Regions from separate parts of the Halomonas garicola genome, predicted to be linked through region 3. Evidence: riboswitches for the same ligand, from Rfam matches in the RefSeq annotation. Region 3 holds a riboswitch; each other region holds the start of a gene.
What was found. A riboswitch is a leader RNA that binds a small molecule or an ion and turns the genes downstream of it on or off. The one in region 3 is predicted to bind thiamine pyrophosphate.
Positions count from the first base shown of each region.

Region 1 (4,500 bases), 870 kb from region 3:
GGCTTTCAAGCGTCGAGCGCGACGGCTTCTGGCAGGCCCACGGCCTGAAGCTTATCGGGCTGGGGCTTTTGGTGCTGATCGGGCTGCCGCTGCTGGTACTTTTGCAGTCGCTGGTGACCAACCAGAGCATTTTCGGCAACTATCCGATGATCGGCCGCTGGATTTCCCACCGCCACATGCTCAGCCAGAGCCTCGCGTTTTATCAGGACGAGTTTGCCGGCCGCGTCTCCCAGAAGGTGATGCAGACCGCGCTTGCCATGCGCGAGACCGTCACCAAGGTGATGGATCTGCTGGTCTACGCCATCGTCTACTTTACCGGCGCGGCGTTTTTGCTGATGCAGGCGGATATCTGGCTGGCGGTGCCGCTGCTTGTGTGGCTGGTCGGCTATTTGGCCATCATGCGCTTTTTCGTCCCTCGCCTGCGCCGGGTGTCCATGGCCCAGGCCAACGCCCGGGCACAGATGACCGGCCGGGTGGTCGACAGCTACAGCAACATCCAGACCATCAAGCTCTTTGCCGACACCCGCCACGAGCAGAACTACGCCCGGGAAGCCATGCGCGGCTTCATGTCCACGGTGCACGGCCAGATGCGCCTGGTGACGCTGTTGAGCGTGTGTTTGACGCTGCTCAACACGCTGTTGCTGGTGGGCATGGCGGCGACGGTACTGGTGGCCTGGTATACCCAGGTCATCTCGCTTGGGGTGCTGGCCATTGCCATTGCTCTGGTGATGCGCGTGCGCTTCATGTCCGACTGGATTCTGGACGAAGTCGCCCGGCTGTTTGAAAACATCGGCACCGTCCAGGACGGCATGAACACCATTGCCAACACGCCCAAGGTGCAGGATGCGCCCGATGCCGGCGAGCTTGCCGTACCCCGGGGTGAAATCCGCTTTGAGGACCTGCACTTTGGCTACGTCGAGGCGGACGGCGACTACAAGGCGGTGTTCGACGGGCTGGATCTGACCATCGCCTCGGGAGAGAAGGTCGGACTTATTGGCCGCTCCGGCGCGGGCAAGTCGACCCTTGCCAACCTATTGCTGCGCTTTTTTGATCTTCAGGGCGGGGCGATTCGCATCGACGGGCAGAACATCGCCGAGGTTACCCAGTCCTCGCTGCGCCACCAGATCGGCATGGTTACCCAGGATACGTCGCTTCTGCACCGTTCGCTGCGCGACAACATCCGCTACGGCAGCCCCGAGGCCAGCGACGAGGCCATCTGGGCCGCGGTGCGCCAGGCACACGCTGACGAGTTCATTGATGATCTGGTAGACCCCCAGGGGCGGCGCGGGCTGGATGCCCACGTGGGCGAGCGCGGGGTAAAGCTTTCCGGCGGCCAGCGTCAGCGCATCGCCATTGCTCGGGTGCTGCTCAAAAACGCCCCCCTGCTGGTGCTGGACGAAGCCACCTCGGCGCTGGACTCCGAGGTCGAGGCGGCGATCCAGGAGCAGCTCGAGCACCTGATGCAGGGCAAGACGGTGATCGCCATCGCCCATCGGCTTTCTACCATCGCCATGCTCGACCGGCTGCTGGTGGTGGATGAGGGGCGCATTGTCGAGGCCGGCTCTCACAGTGAGCTGCTGGCCAGAGGCGGTATCTACGCCCGCCTGTGGAAGCACCAGTCGGGCGGATTCATCGGCCTTGATGAGAACGAGGAAGACGACGCCTAGGCGTTGTCTTCGGGCAGCTCGGCGCTGTGGTAGATGTTCTGCACGTCGTCGAGGTCGTGGAGCATCGCCAGCAGCTTTTCCAGCGCCGCCACGTCGTCGCCCTCCACCGGCGTGGTGGTCTGGGGGAGGAATTGGATATCGTCGGCCTCGAAGTCCAGCTCGCCGAAGGCGTCAACCAGTGCGGTGCGCGCCTTGGCGTATTCGGTGTGCGGGGCGAAAACGGTAATCTGCCCGTCTTCGCACTCGATGTCGGTAACGTCGACGTCGGCTGCCATCAGCGCTTCCAGCACGGCTTCTTCGTCCTCGCCGGCGAAGGCGAAAATCGCGCAGTGGTCGAACAGGTGGCTGACGCTGCCCGGGGTGCCGATCTTGCTCTTGGCCTTGGTAAAGCAGCCGCGAACGTCGCCGATGGTGCGGTTGGCGTTGTCGGTCAGGCACTCGATGATGAGCATCACGTTGCCCGGGCCGAAGCCTTCGTAGCGCGCCGGGGAGAAATCCTCGCCGCCGGCGCCGGCGGCCTTGTCCAGCGCCTTGTCGATGACGTGGGCGGGCACCTGATCCTTCTTGGCGCGGTCGAGCAGGCCGCGCAGCGCCAGGTTGCTGTGAGGGTCGGGGCCGCCGGACTTGGCGCAGACGTAAATCTCGCGCCCGTACTTGCTGTAGACCTTGGTCTTGGCATCGGCCGTTTTGGCCATGGATTCCTTGCGGTTCTGAAAAGCCCTACCCATGTTGCAGTCCTTGGTTGGTTCAACGCGGCGGCCGGGATCGGCACGGCATGGAGAACCCTTGATTTTACGCCACAACCGTCGGCGAGGCCATGCCGGGCCCCGCCGGTGCCTTGTTGGCCGTCGGCCAATGCGCTATGGTCAGCCCAGCATGACACGGGGTGCCCCGCCAACGGCGGGGCTGAGAGAACACCCGCCGAACCTGATCCAGTTCATACCGGCGAAGGGATGTCAGCGCAGTGCTCAGCCGAGCACCCGGCGTGCGCCCTTCGTTGCTACCGTTACGCTAAGGGCCACATCATGAGTGCTGCTACCGCTTCCCACGCTGTTTCTTCCTCTACTGCGCTGCCGCTCGACCAGCAGGTCGTGCTGGTCACTGGTGCCGGCCGCGGCCTGGGCGCAAGCCTGGCGCGGGCGTTTCTGAGCGCCGGCGCCCGGGTGGTGATCAACTATCGCCACAGCGCCGCCGGCGCCGAAGCCGTGGCTGCTGGCGCGCCCGATCGGGCGCTGGCGGTCCAGGCCGACGTCTGCGACGCCGCGGCCGTTAACGCCATGTTTGACGCCGCCGCCAGGCATTTCGGCGCGTCGGTGACCACGGTGATCAACAACGCGCTGCCGGACTTTTCGTTCAACGGCGACGACCGCCCGGACGCCGATTCGCTCACCTGGGAGCATCTGGAGCAGCAGTTCAGAGGGGTAAACCAGGGCGCGCTCAACGTCATTCAGGCGGCCCTTGCCGGCATGCGCGAGCAGGGCTTTGGCCGCGTGGTCAACGTCGGCACCAACCTCTTCCAGAACCCCATTGTGCCGTATCACGACTACACCGCGGGCAAGGCCGCGCTGCTGTCGCTGACGCGCACCTTCGCCCACGATCTGGGGCCGGACAACATCACCGTCAACATGATTTCCGGCGGGCTTCTGCGCACCACGGATGCTTCGGCCGCGACGCCGGACGAAGTCTTTGACCTGATTGCCGCCAACACGCCGCTGCGCCGGGTGGTCACCCCGGATGAGTTCGCCGACGCCGCGCTGCTGTTTGCCTCGCCCTGGAGCCGGGCGGTCACCGGGCAGAATCTGGTGGTCGACGGCGGACTGGTGAAAAACTGATGTCCATGCACCTGAATCTTTTCATCATGGGCTGCGGCCACCACCGGGCCGCCTGGCGCCACGCGGATTCCGCCGCCGAGAAAATGGGTGATATTCGCCACTTCGAGGCGCTGGCGCGCACCGCCGAGCGGGGCAAGTTCGACGCCGTCTTCTTCGCCGATGGCCATGCCGCGGGCAACGTCGCCGGCGGGCCGCTGTGGTTTCTGGAGCCTTTGACCGCGCTTTCCGCCATGGCCCGGGCCACCGAGCACATCGGCCTGATCTCCACCGTGTCGAGCACCTTCTATACGCCTTTTCACGCCGCCAGGCTGCTCGCGTCGCTGGATCATATTTCCGACGGGCGCATGGGCTGGAACCTGGTCACCTCGATGTTCGACACCGAGGCGCGCAACCATAGCTACAAGGCCATGCCGCCCCATGCGGAGCGCTACGCCCGGGCCGAGGAGTTTGCCGATACGATGCTGGCGCTGTGGGACAGCTGGGGCGACGACGCCCTGACGCTTGACCGCGCCGGCAACTTCGCCGACCCGAACAGGGTGTGCCCGATCAACCACCGCGGCGAGCATTTTTTGGTGGACGGCCCGCTCACCGTGCCGCGCTCGCCCCAGGGCCGACCGGTGCTGTTTCAGGCCGGCGCCTCCGATCAGGGCCGCGACCTGGCCGCGCGCTACGCCGAGGCGATCTACGCCGTGGCCTACGACCTGGCATCGGCGCAGGATTACTACCGCGATATTCAGGCGCGGGTAGCCGCCGCCGGGCGGCCGCCGGTGCCGATCATGCCGGGGCTTGTCACCTACGTGGGTTCCACCATGGACGAGGCCCGGGCCCGCCAGCGCGAGCTCGATAAGCTGCTGCCCACCGCGGATTCGCTCCATCAGCTGGGCACCTTCATCGGCCAGGACTGCAGCGACTGGGAGCTGGACGCGCCGATGCCCGAGCTTCCGCTGCTTGAAGACTTCACCGGGCCCAAGGGGCGATACGCGACGATTCTGCGCATTATC
Region 1 is NZ_AP043931.1:894,738-899,237, forward strand. It holds gene ACZ46Y_RS04595 (ABC transporter ATP-binding protein) at 1-1,667, shown strand, start outside; gene ACZ46Y_RS04600 (YebC/PmpR family DNA-binding transcriptional regulator) at 1,664-2,395, opposite strand; TPP riboswitch at 2,540-2,638, shown strand; gene ACZ46Y_RS04605 (3-oxoacyl-ACP reductase) at 2,693-3,499, shown strand; gene ACZ46Y_RS04610 (LLM class flavin-dependent oxidoreductase) at 3,505-4,500, shown strand, end outside.
Region 1: another riboswitch for thiamine pyrophosphate. It lies ahead of ACZ46Y_RS04605 (3-oxoacyl-ACP reductase); the one in region 3 lies ahead of thiC (phosphomethylpyrimidine synthase ThiC).

Region 2 (4,500 bases), 880 kb from region 3:
GCATCCTGTCTCCTTGAAAAACTTTCGGTTATGGCTGCCCAACCGGTAGCAGCGTGCGCGTCAGCCGCCGACACAGGCCGAAAAACGTCACCGCCCAGGCGGTGAGCGCCACGTATAAAAACACGGTCGCCAGCGTATCCAGAAACGGCATGGCAAGGGCACGCTGCATGTTGTGGGTGCTCGCGGCGTACATGCCCAGCGGAAACACCGCGCCCCAGTAAAGCGGGTTGTAACGCAGCGGAAAACGCTTGTACACATAGCGCCACACCGCAAGGATCAGCAGCATGGGGATCCACCAGGTACCGGTGGCCCAGTAAAACACGGTAAAGCCCTTGAGAAACGGGCGCAGCGAGAGCAGAAACGGCGCGTCCGGGGCGTTGAGGATCAGCTGGGAACCGGCCAGGGTGGAAATCGCCATGGCGCCCATGTTGATCCAGTACGGGGGCGCTAGATCCCCCGGCGAGAAATGGAAGAAGCTGTAGCGGTAAAAGATCAGCGACATCATCCAGATATAGAGCATCCCGCCCCACAGCCACATGGACAGCGCGAGGAAATTGACCTCTAGCCGATACGGCGAAGGCATGTTGGCAGCCAGCAAAGCCCCCAGCAGAGCAATCGACTGGGTGGCCACCACGGCCAACAGCCAGCCGCCGCTGATGCTTTCCTCAAACGCCGGCTTGTGCTCCTTGATAGTAAAGGCGGTGAAGATGGTATAAGTCAGCGCCAGCCACAGCACCAGCGCCACTCCCCAAAGCGCAAGCGCCAGCGCGTACCAGCCGGTCAGCAGCAGGCACTGGCTGCCCAGCACGCAGGACGCCGCCACCAGGGTGAAAAAGCCCGAGGCGCTCTGGTGACTGGTCAGGTCGCTGACCACCCGGCAGGGAAAGCGCCACAGGCGCAAGGCATAAAGCCCCCACAGCAGCGGGTAGGCCGCCAGGTTAAGGACAAAGAGCGCGCCGGCGATCACCGGCCGTCCCATGAAGTGGGCCGCCAGCGATACAATCCCCGTTGCCATGATCAGGCCAAAATACGCCGGCGACAGCGCTTCCAGTGCCTGAAGCCAGTGCCGGCTTCCGGCTTGATAATGTCCCACGCTGCTCTCCCTGAATGATGATTCGGCGCCTGTCGCCATTATTATGCGCCGCTACCCGGCGCTGACCAAACCCCGTCCGCAATTGCCGCGCCAGCCACAAAAAAACCCGCCGGCAGTCGCCGGCGGGCCGCTCAGTATGCGTTAGCGCTTGTGTAGCGCTCGGAGGCTTACCCCTGCTTCTCGCGCACGTTCCGGGCGATGCGCTCGCCGATGTCGGCGTCGACGTTGCGCCAGTAGTCGAAGGCGCGCTCGAGCACCGGCTCGGTGACGCCGTCCAGCAAATGCCCCGTGACGTTGTTCACCAAGCGTTCCCGAGCGGCCTCGTCCATCACCTGGTTGACCAGGGCATTGGCCTGGCCAAAGTCGTCATCGTCCCGGCGCAGCGTGTAGGCCGTGCGCACCATGTCGCCGTCGGTCTCCCAGGTGGTGTCGTCGGGGTAGCGCTCGCCGTCGGCCTGGGGGCCGCCCTTGGAGTTGGGCGCGTACACCGGATCGGACACCGTGCGCATCTGCATGGCGCCGTCCTTAGTGTAGCTATTTACCGGCACCTTGGGCGCGTTGACCGGAATCTGCTTATAGTTGGTGCCGAGCCGGGCACGGTGCGCGTCGGCGTAGGAAAAGCCCCGGGCCAGCAGCATTCTGTCCGGAGATAGCCCGATGCCCGGCACCAGGTTATTGGGCTCGAACGCCGCCTGCTCGATCTGGGCGTGGTTATCCACGGGATTGGTATCCAGCTTAAGCTTGCCCACCTTGATCAGCGGGTAGTCCTCATGGGGCCAGATCTTGGTCAGATCGAACGGGTTGAAGCGGTAGGTCTCGGCGTCCTTGAACGGCATGACCTGCATGTACAGCGTCCAGCTGGGATAATCGCCCCGGTCAATCGCGGTATAGAGATCGCGCATGTGATAGTCGCTGTCTTCCCCGGCCAGGCGATCGGCCTCTTCCTGGGTCAGGCACTCGATGCCCTGATCGGTCTTGAAGTGGTACTTGACCCAAAACTTCTCACCCTCGGCGTTTACCCACATATAGGTGTGGCTTGAGTAGCCGTTCATGTGGCGCCAGGTTTTGGGAATGCCGCGGTCGCCCATCAGCCAGGTCACCTGATGGGCCGACTCCGGCGACAGCGACCAGAAATCCCACTGCATGTCGTGGTCGCGCAGGTTGTTGTCTGCCCGGCGCTTCTGCGAACGGATGAAGTGCTGAAACTTCATCGGGTCGCGCATGAAAAATACCGGGGTGTTGTTCCCCACCATGTCGTAGTTGCCTTCACTGGTGTAGAACTTGATGGAAAAACCCCGGGGATCGCGCCAGGTATCCGGGCTGCCGCGCTCGCCGGCCACGGTGGAAAAGCGCATCAGCACCTCGGTTTGGGTGCCCGGCTGAAACACTGCCGCCCGGGTGTAACGGCTGACGTCTTCCGTCACCTCAAAGCGGCCGAAGGCACCGCTGCCCTTGGCGTGGGGCTGGCGCTCGGGAATGCGCTCGCGGTTGAACTGGGCCATCTGCTCGATCAGGTAGTGATCGTGAAGCACGATGGGACCGTTCGGCCCCACGGTCAGCGAATGTTCGTCGCTGGCCACGGGAATGCCGGCATCGGTAGTGGTCGGCTTGCGATTGTCGTCGGACACGTTAGCGCCTCCTTGTGGGTCATTGTCGCCAGGCAGCCGGTTGCCGCTGCCATACCCACAGACTACCCTTTTTCCGCCAAAAAGTGCGCTATCCTTTCGATAGCCGATAGCTAAAAACTTGCAGCCACCTTCTGCTGATAGCCCAAAAGGCAGTTTGACAACGTCGCCGCGCCTGCCTAGGCTCTAGCTTCTCCTGGGGGAGCCCTAACGGGCTGAGAATCCGCCGCTTTCCGCGCCGGTAACCCTTCGAACCTGATCCGGGTCATACCGGCGAAGGGAAGGAAAGCACACGCCACCTCGCCTCTTCCCTGTCGTCTGCCAGACGCCCGCCCAAGACCCGGCCGCCACAAGGATAGAGGACGTTTCACCATGCTGCTTGATCCCGTCTGGACGGCCCTTTGGCTTTCGTTCTGCGCCGCTGCCTTTGCCGTTCCCGGCCTGCTTTATGCCCGACGCCAGCGCGACGACCTGGATACCTACATCGCCGCGCGCAATACCCAAAGCACCCGCGCCACGGTGAGCACCCTGCTGGCCACCACGCTTGGCACCTGGGTACTTTTCGGCCCCGCCCAGGCCGCCACCTGGGGCGGCATCAGCGCGCTGCTGGGCTATGCCCTGGGCTCCTGCGTGCCCCGGCTGATCATGATTCCGCTCGGCCGGCGCATGCGCGAGCTGATCCCCGAAGGCCACGGCCTGACCGAATTTGTGATCCACCGCTACGGTCGCGTCATGTACGCCTTTACGCTCTCGATCATGCTGTTTTATCTGTTCATTTCCCTGGCCGCGAGCCTCACCGCCGTGGCCCGGATGGTCACACTGCTGGCCCCCATCCCGCTGTGGCTCACCGCCGGCGTGGTGATGCTGGCCACGGTGCTCTACACCTTTTACGGCGGCCTGCGCGCATCGATCTTCACCGACAAGGTGCAGATGGTGGTGATTCTACCGCTGCTCGCCTGCCTGCTGTTCTTCGGCTGGCAGGCCGCCGGCGGCGCAGCTCCGACCCTTGACGGGCTTACCCAACACGCGCCACAGCTGCTAGACATGACCGACGCCGGCGGCGTTCGCGCGGGGCTGACGTTCTTTATCGCCGTGGTACTTACCGGGCTTTTCTATCAGGGCACCTGGCAGCGCATCTACGCGGCGAAAAACGTCCGGGTGCTGCGCAGAAGCTTCTGGATCAGCGGGCTTTTGAATCTGCCAATCATCGTCATGATGGGGCTTTTCGGGCTGGCCTTTGTGGGGCTGGGTCTGGAAGGCGACGGTTCGGTGGCGCTGTTCAGCGTGCTGCTGGACAGCGTGCCGCTGTGGTTTGCGCTGGCGCTGATTCCGCTGGGGCTGGCGCTGGTGATGAGCAGCGCCGACTCCACCATCAACGCCACCTCAAGCATTATCGCCGTGGACATGCACCGGCTTTTGCCGAAGGCAAGCGAAGTCACGCTGATGCGTCTGGCCCGCTGGCTGATCGTCGCCGCCGCGGTGCCGATCACCTGGGTCGCCGCCCAGGGTTTCAGCGTGCTCTACCTGTTTCTGCTCGCCGACCTTTTGTGTTCGGCGGCGGCGTTTCCGGTATTTTTCGGCCTGTTCAGCCGCCGCTACAGCGGCCTTCAGGCCGTGATCAGCACCGCCTGCGGGCTGGTCGCGGGGCTTGCCGTCTTCCCTTCCCCGGGCACCGGCACCGAGACGCTTCTGGAAAGCTTTCTGCTCGCCGCGCTCGTCCCGGTGGCCGTCTCTCTCGTGCTGATGCGCGCGATGCCCGCCCGCGAGCACTACAACTTCGCC
Region 2 is NZ_AP043931.1:899,726-904,225, reverse strand. It holds gene ACZ46Y_RS04630 (LysE family translocator) at 1-4, opposite strand, end outside; gene ACZ46Y_RS04625 (tellurite resistance/C4-dicarboxylate transporter family protein) at 29-1,093, opposite strand; gene ACZ46Y_RS04620 (catalase) at 1,261-2,721, opposite strand; TPP riboswitch at 2,907-3,017, shown strand; gene ACZ46Y_RS04615 (sodium:solute symporter family protein) at 3,091-4,500, shown strand, end outside.
Region 2: another riboswitch for thiamine pyrophosphate. It lies ahead of ACZ46Y_RS04615 (sodium:solute symporter family protein); the one in region 3 lies ahead of thiC (phosphomethylpyrimidine synthase ThiC).

Region 3 (4,500 bases):
TGCTACGCGCCATGCTTGGCGCATAACAAAACGCACCGCCAGATGCTCGGCGGTGCGTTTTGACGATGATACTTAGCGATCTAGACTTCCTGATACAGCTCAGCGCCCTCCTCACGGAATCTCTTCGCCTGTTCTTCCATGCCCGCCATCACGGCTTCCTGATCGCCGGAGAGCCCGTTGGCCGCGGCGTATTCGCGAACCTCGTGGCTGATCTTCATCGAGCAGAACTTGGGGCCGCACATGGAGCAGAAGTGCGCCACCTTGGCCGAGTCCTTGGGCAGGGTTTCGTCGTGGAACTCCCGCGCGGTGTCCGGATCCAGCCCCAGGTTGAACTGGTCTTCCCAGCGGAACTCGAAGCGTGCCTTGGATAGCGCGTTATCGCGACGCTGTGAGGCCGGATGCCCCTTGGCCAGATCTGCCGCGTGGGCGGCAATCTTGTAGGTGATGATGCCGGTTTTGACGTCATCCTTGTTGGGCAGGCCCAGGTGCTCCTTGGGCGTGACGTAGCAGAGCATGGCGCAGCCGTACCAGCCGATCATCGCCGCGCCTATCCCTGAGGTAATGTGGTCGTAGCCCGGGGCAATATCGGTGGTTAGCGGCCCCAGAGTATAGAACGGCGCTTCGTCGCACTCTTCGAGCTGCTTGTCCATGTTCTCCTTGATCAGGTGCATGGGCACGTGGCCGGGGCCTTCGATCATCACCTGAACATCATGTTTCCAGGCAATGCGGGTCAGCTCGCCCAGGGTCTCCAGCTCGGCAAACTGAGCCTCGTCGTTGGCATCGGCCACCGAGCCCGGGCGCAGGCCGTCGCCCAGCGAGAACGCTACGTCATACTGCTTGCAGATTTCGCAGATCTCTTCGAAGTGGGTATAGAGGAAGCTTTCCTGATGGTGGTAAAGGCACCACTTGGCCATGATCGAGCCGCCCCGGGAGACGATCCCCGTGACCCGCTTGGCGGTCAGCGGCACATAGCGCAGGCGCACGCCGGCGTGGATGGTGAAGTAGTCCACGCCCTGCTCGGCCTGCTCGATCAGGGTATCGCGGAATACTTCCCAGGTGAGGTCTTCTGCCACGCCCTTGACCTTCTCCAGCGCCTGATAGATCGGCACCGTGCCGATGGGCACCGGCGCGTTGCGGATGATCCATTCGCGGGTTTCGTGGATGTTCTGACCGGTAGACAGGTCCATGACGGTATCCGAGCCCCAGCGGATGCCCCAGGTCATCTTGTCGACCTCTTCCTCGATGGATGACGTCACCGCCGAGTTGCCCAGGTTGCCGTTGATCTTGACCAGAAAGTTACGCCCGATAATCATCGGCTCGGTTTCCGGATGGTTGATATTGCATGGGATGATCGCGCGGCCGGCGGCGACTTCAGCGCGGACAAACTCCGGGGTGATTTCCTCGGGCAGATTGGCGCCAAAACTTTGCCCCGCATGCTGGTGACCTAAAATCGCCTCGACCTCTTCGCTGCCGGCGTACTCGGCAGAAAAGGCCTGACGCCGCTGGTTTTCGCGGATGGCGATAAACTCCATCTCCGGGGTAATAATTCCCTGGTGGGCGTAGTGCAGCTGGGTGACGTTTTTGCCCGGCTTGGCCCGGCGCGGCGTGCGCGTCAGCTCAAAGCGCAGCGGCGCGAGCATGGGGTCGTTGGCCCGACGGCGGCCGTAATCCGAGGTTGGGCCGTCGAGAAACTCGGTATCGTCGCGCTCTTCAATCCAGGAACGGCGAAGCTCGGCAAGCCCCCGGCGCAAATCCGGCTGCACTTCGGGGTCGCTGTACGGGCCGGAGGTGTCGTACACCAGCAGCGGCGGATTTTCCTCGGGCACGTCGGTGGTTTGAGTGGGCGAGAGAGAGATTTCACGAAACGGCACGCGAATATCCGAGCGCGAGCCTTCGACGTAGACCTTGCGCGAGCCGGGCAGCGGCTGAATCGCCGCATCGTCGACCATGGCGGTTTCGGCGAGAAAATGCGACGTCGAAGACGATGTGGAAATCACTGAAGACATGCAAAAAAGCTCCCTTGGTAGTGGCCAGGGAGGCGTGGGAGACTGGTTGGGTAGTAAAGACGCGCCGAAGACCATCAGCGGCCGGAAGTGCACCAGTGCTTGATCCCTACGCCGGTACCCTTCTCCGTCGGCATGACGGAAAAATTAGCCGGATCAGGTTCAACGGGTCAGCGCTACCATTGCGCTGTCTCAGCCGGAATTACCGACACCCCGTCAAGCGAGAGACACTACTCTAAGCCACGGTAAAGCGGGTTAGCAACCGTCGTTACCCCATAAGAGCTTGCCGGTGGCCTAGGTGGTATACGTCGAGGATCGCCTGCTCTTCGGCCGGCGTCAGGGCGTTAGCCGGCACCGGCCGCTCGACCAAAGGCCGCTGGTCCTCGCGGATATCACCGTCACGGGGCCATCGCTGGTGCGTGCGGGCGGTGATGCCCAGCTCACGGCAGGCCGCTGTCAATAGCCATCAGAAGTGACCCACTTTCGGTCAATAAAACTGTCCCACCCGTGATCGTCAGCTGAGCACCTTCTGCTTCAGCCGGTAGTTCTCCCCGTCCCCCAGATCGCCTGCGCTTTTTTCGCAGTGTCAGCAGCGCCGCCGTTTCAGCCAGGACCGCGTTCTTGCGGGCCAGCTCCTTCTTCAGTGTCTTGATACGCTTGCGCTGCTGCTTGGCCTCATCAGCCTCACGCTGGCGTTCCGTATATGACAGGCTGGCGGTCTGCTCGCAATCGTGACGCCAGCGCTCCAGCTGCTCTGGATAGAGGCCGCGTCGCCGGCAGTACTCCGCGGTCTCTTGGGCGTTCATCGAGGCGGTCTCGACCACGGCGCTGAACTTGTCCCGGGAAGACCAGCCATTGGCGCCCTTGCCCAGCGAGTCAGGTAGGCAACGCGCCTCGGCGCGGGCCTCTTTTCGCCCCCTAACGTTTTATAGAAACAGGGTCTCAGAGGGTGCGACACTCATCCCGACACTGGGGGGGAACCATCCTCGGCCCTGATACTACAGGCTACCTCGTCAGGATTCTGATGGCGCACGTCCATCCCCTTGACCAGGTAGATCACATATTCAGCCAGATTGCTGGCATGATCGCCAATGCGCTCCAGCGAGCGCAGCATCCACATGATGCTCAGCACCGGCGAGATCGCCCGCGCATCTTCCATCATGAGCGTCATGAGTGAGCGCATGGCGGTCTTGTATTCGCTGTCGACATGATCGTCTTCACGCACCACCTTTAGTGCCAGCTCGGTATCGAAGTGGGCGAAGGAGCTCAGTGAATCGCTGACCATCCTGCGCACGTGCTCGCTGATGAGCCGCACCTCGACGAAACCGCGGTTTCCCGAATTGCTCTCGACCAGCTCCAGCGCGTTGCGGGCGATCTTGCCGGCCTCGTCGCCGATGCGCTCGAGATCCGACGTAGCGCGAGTCACCGCTAGCACAAGACGCAGATCCGAGGCCGCCGGCTGGCGACGTACCAGCAGCAGGGTGCACTCGTCGTCGATCTTGACCTGCATGTCATTGACGCGACGGTCGTTGGCTACCACCCGCTGAGCCAGTGCCGTGTCCGCCTCGAGCAGCGAGCGGGTTGCATCCTGTACTTGCTTTTCGACCAGACCGCCCATGGTCATCAGGTGCGTTTTCAATGCCTCCAGCTCTTGGTTGAACTGGCGGGAAATATGCTGGCGGTGGGATTCGCTTGTTGTGCTCATCGGTGGTCCTCCACGGGCGCAGGTAACAAATCATATGCCCGACCATGTCATCGTCGATACGCCTCAGGCGCGGATGGGTAAAGCAGCAGAGGTGCGCAACGGGGCATGTCTCCAGCAGTGCTTTACGGCGACATAAGCAGGTCATGGCGCAACCTCAAAGGTTAGCGAAACAATATTGCAGTTAGATGAAGCGCCACGCTGAATGGATACGATACGACAGTTCTTCAAGGAGGTTTGCAACAGAGCATGGCAGCGGATCGATTTTTTTCCTGGCTGTCATGCGGCTGTCATCTTTGTAGGTCATCTTCGGCATCACGAAAAGACGAATACTTCTCGCACCAGGAGCACTTTTCATGAACCGTACCTTCAAGAACCGCGCTTTCAAGACTACCGTCCTCGCTGCCGCCGTCATCGGCGCTGTCGGTGTTGCCCAGGCCCGTGATCAGGTTCGCATCGTGGGCTCCAGCACGGTGTATCCCTTCGCAAGCTACGTGGCCGAGGAGTTCGGGGCGATCACCGACTACCCGACGCCGGTCATTGAATCCACCGGCTCCGGCGGCGGCCTGCGGCTGTTCTGCAACGGCGTCGGCGAAGGCACCCCAGACATCAGCAACGCCTCCCGCCGCATCAAGCCCTCCGAGTTCGAGCGCTGCGCCGAGAATGGCGTCACCGATATTACCGAAGCCTTCATTGGCTACGACGGCATCGCCTTTGCCCAGTCCGGCGCGAACCCGGCGATGGATGTGACCCGCGAACAGCTGTTCCTGGCCCTGGCCGCCAAGGTGCCGGTGG
Region 3 is NZ_AP043931.1:20,806-25,305, forward strand. It holds gene thiC (phosphomethylpyrimidine synthase ThiC) at 81-2,006, opposite strand; TPP riboswitch at 2,093-2,229, opposite strand; gene ACZ46Y_RS00300 (hypothetical protein) at 2,444-2,827, opposite strand; gene phoU (phosphate signaling complex protein PhoU) at 2,962-3,708, opposite strand; gene ACZ46Y_RS00310 (hypothetical protein) at 3,890-4,063, opposite strand; gene ACZ46Y_RS00315 (PstS family phosphate ABC transporter substrate-binding protein) at 4,062-4,500, shown strand, end outside.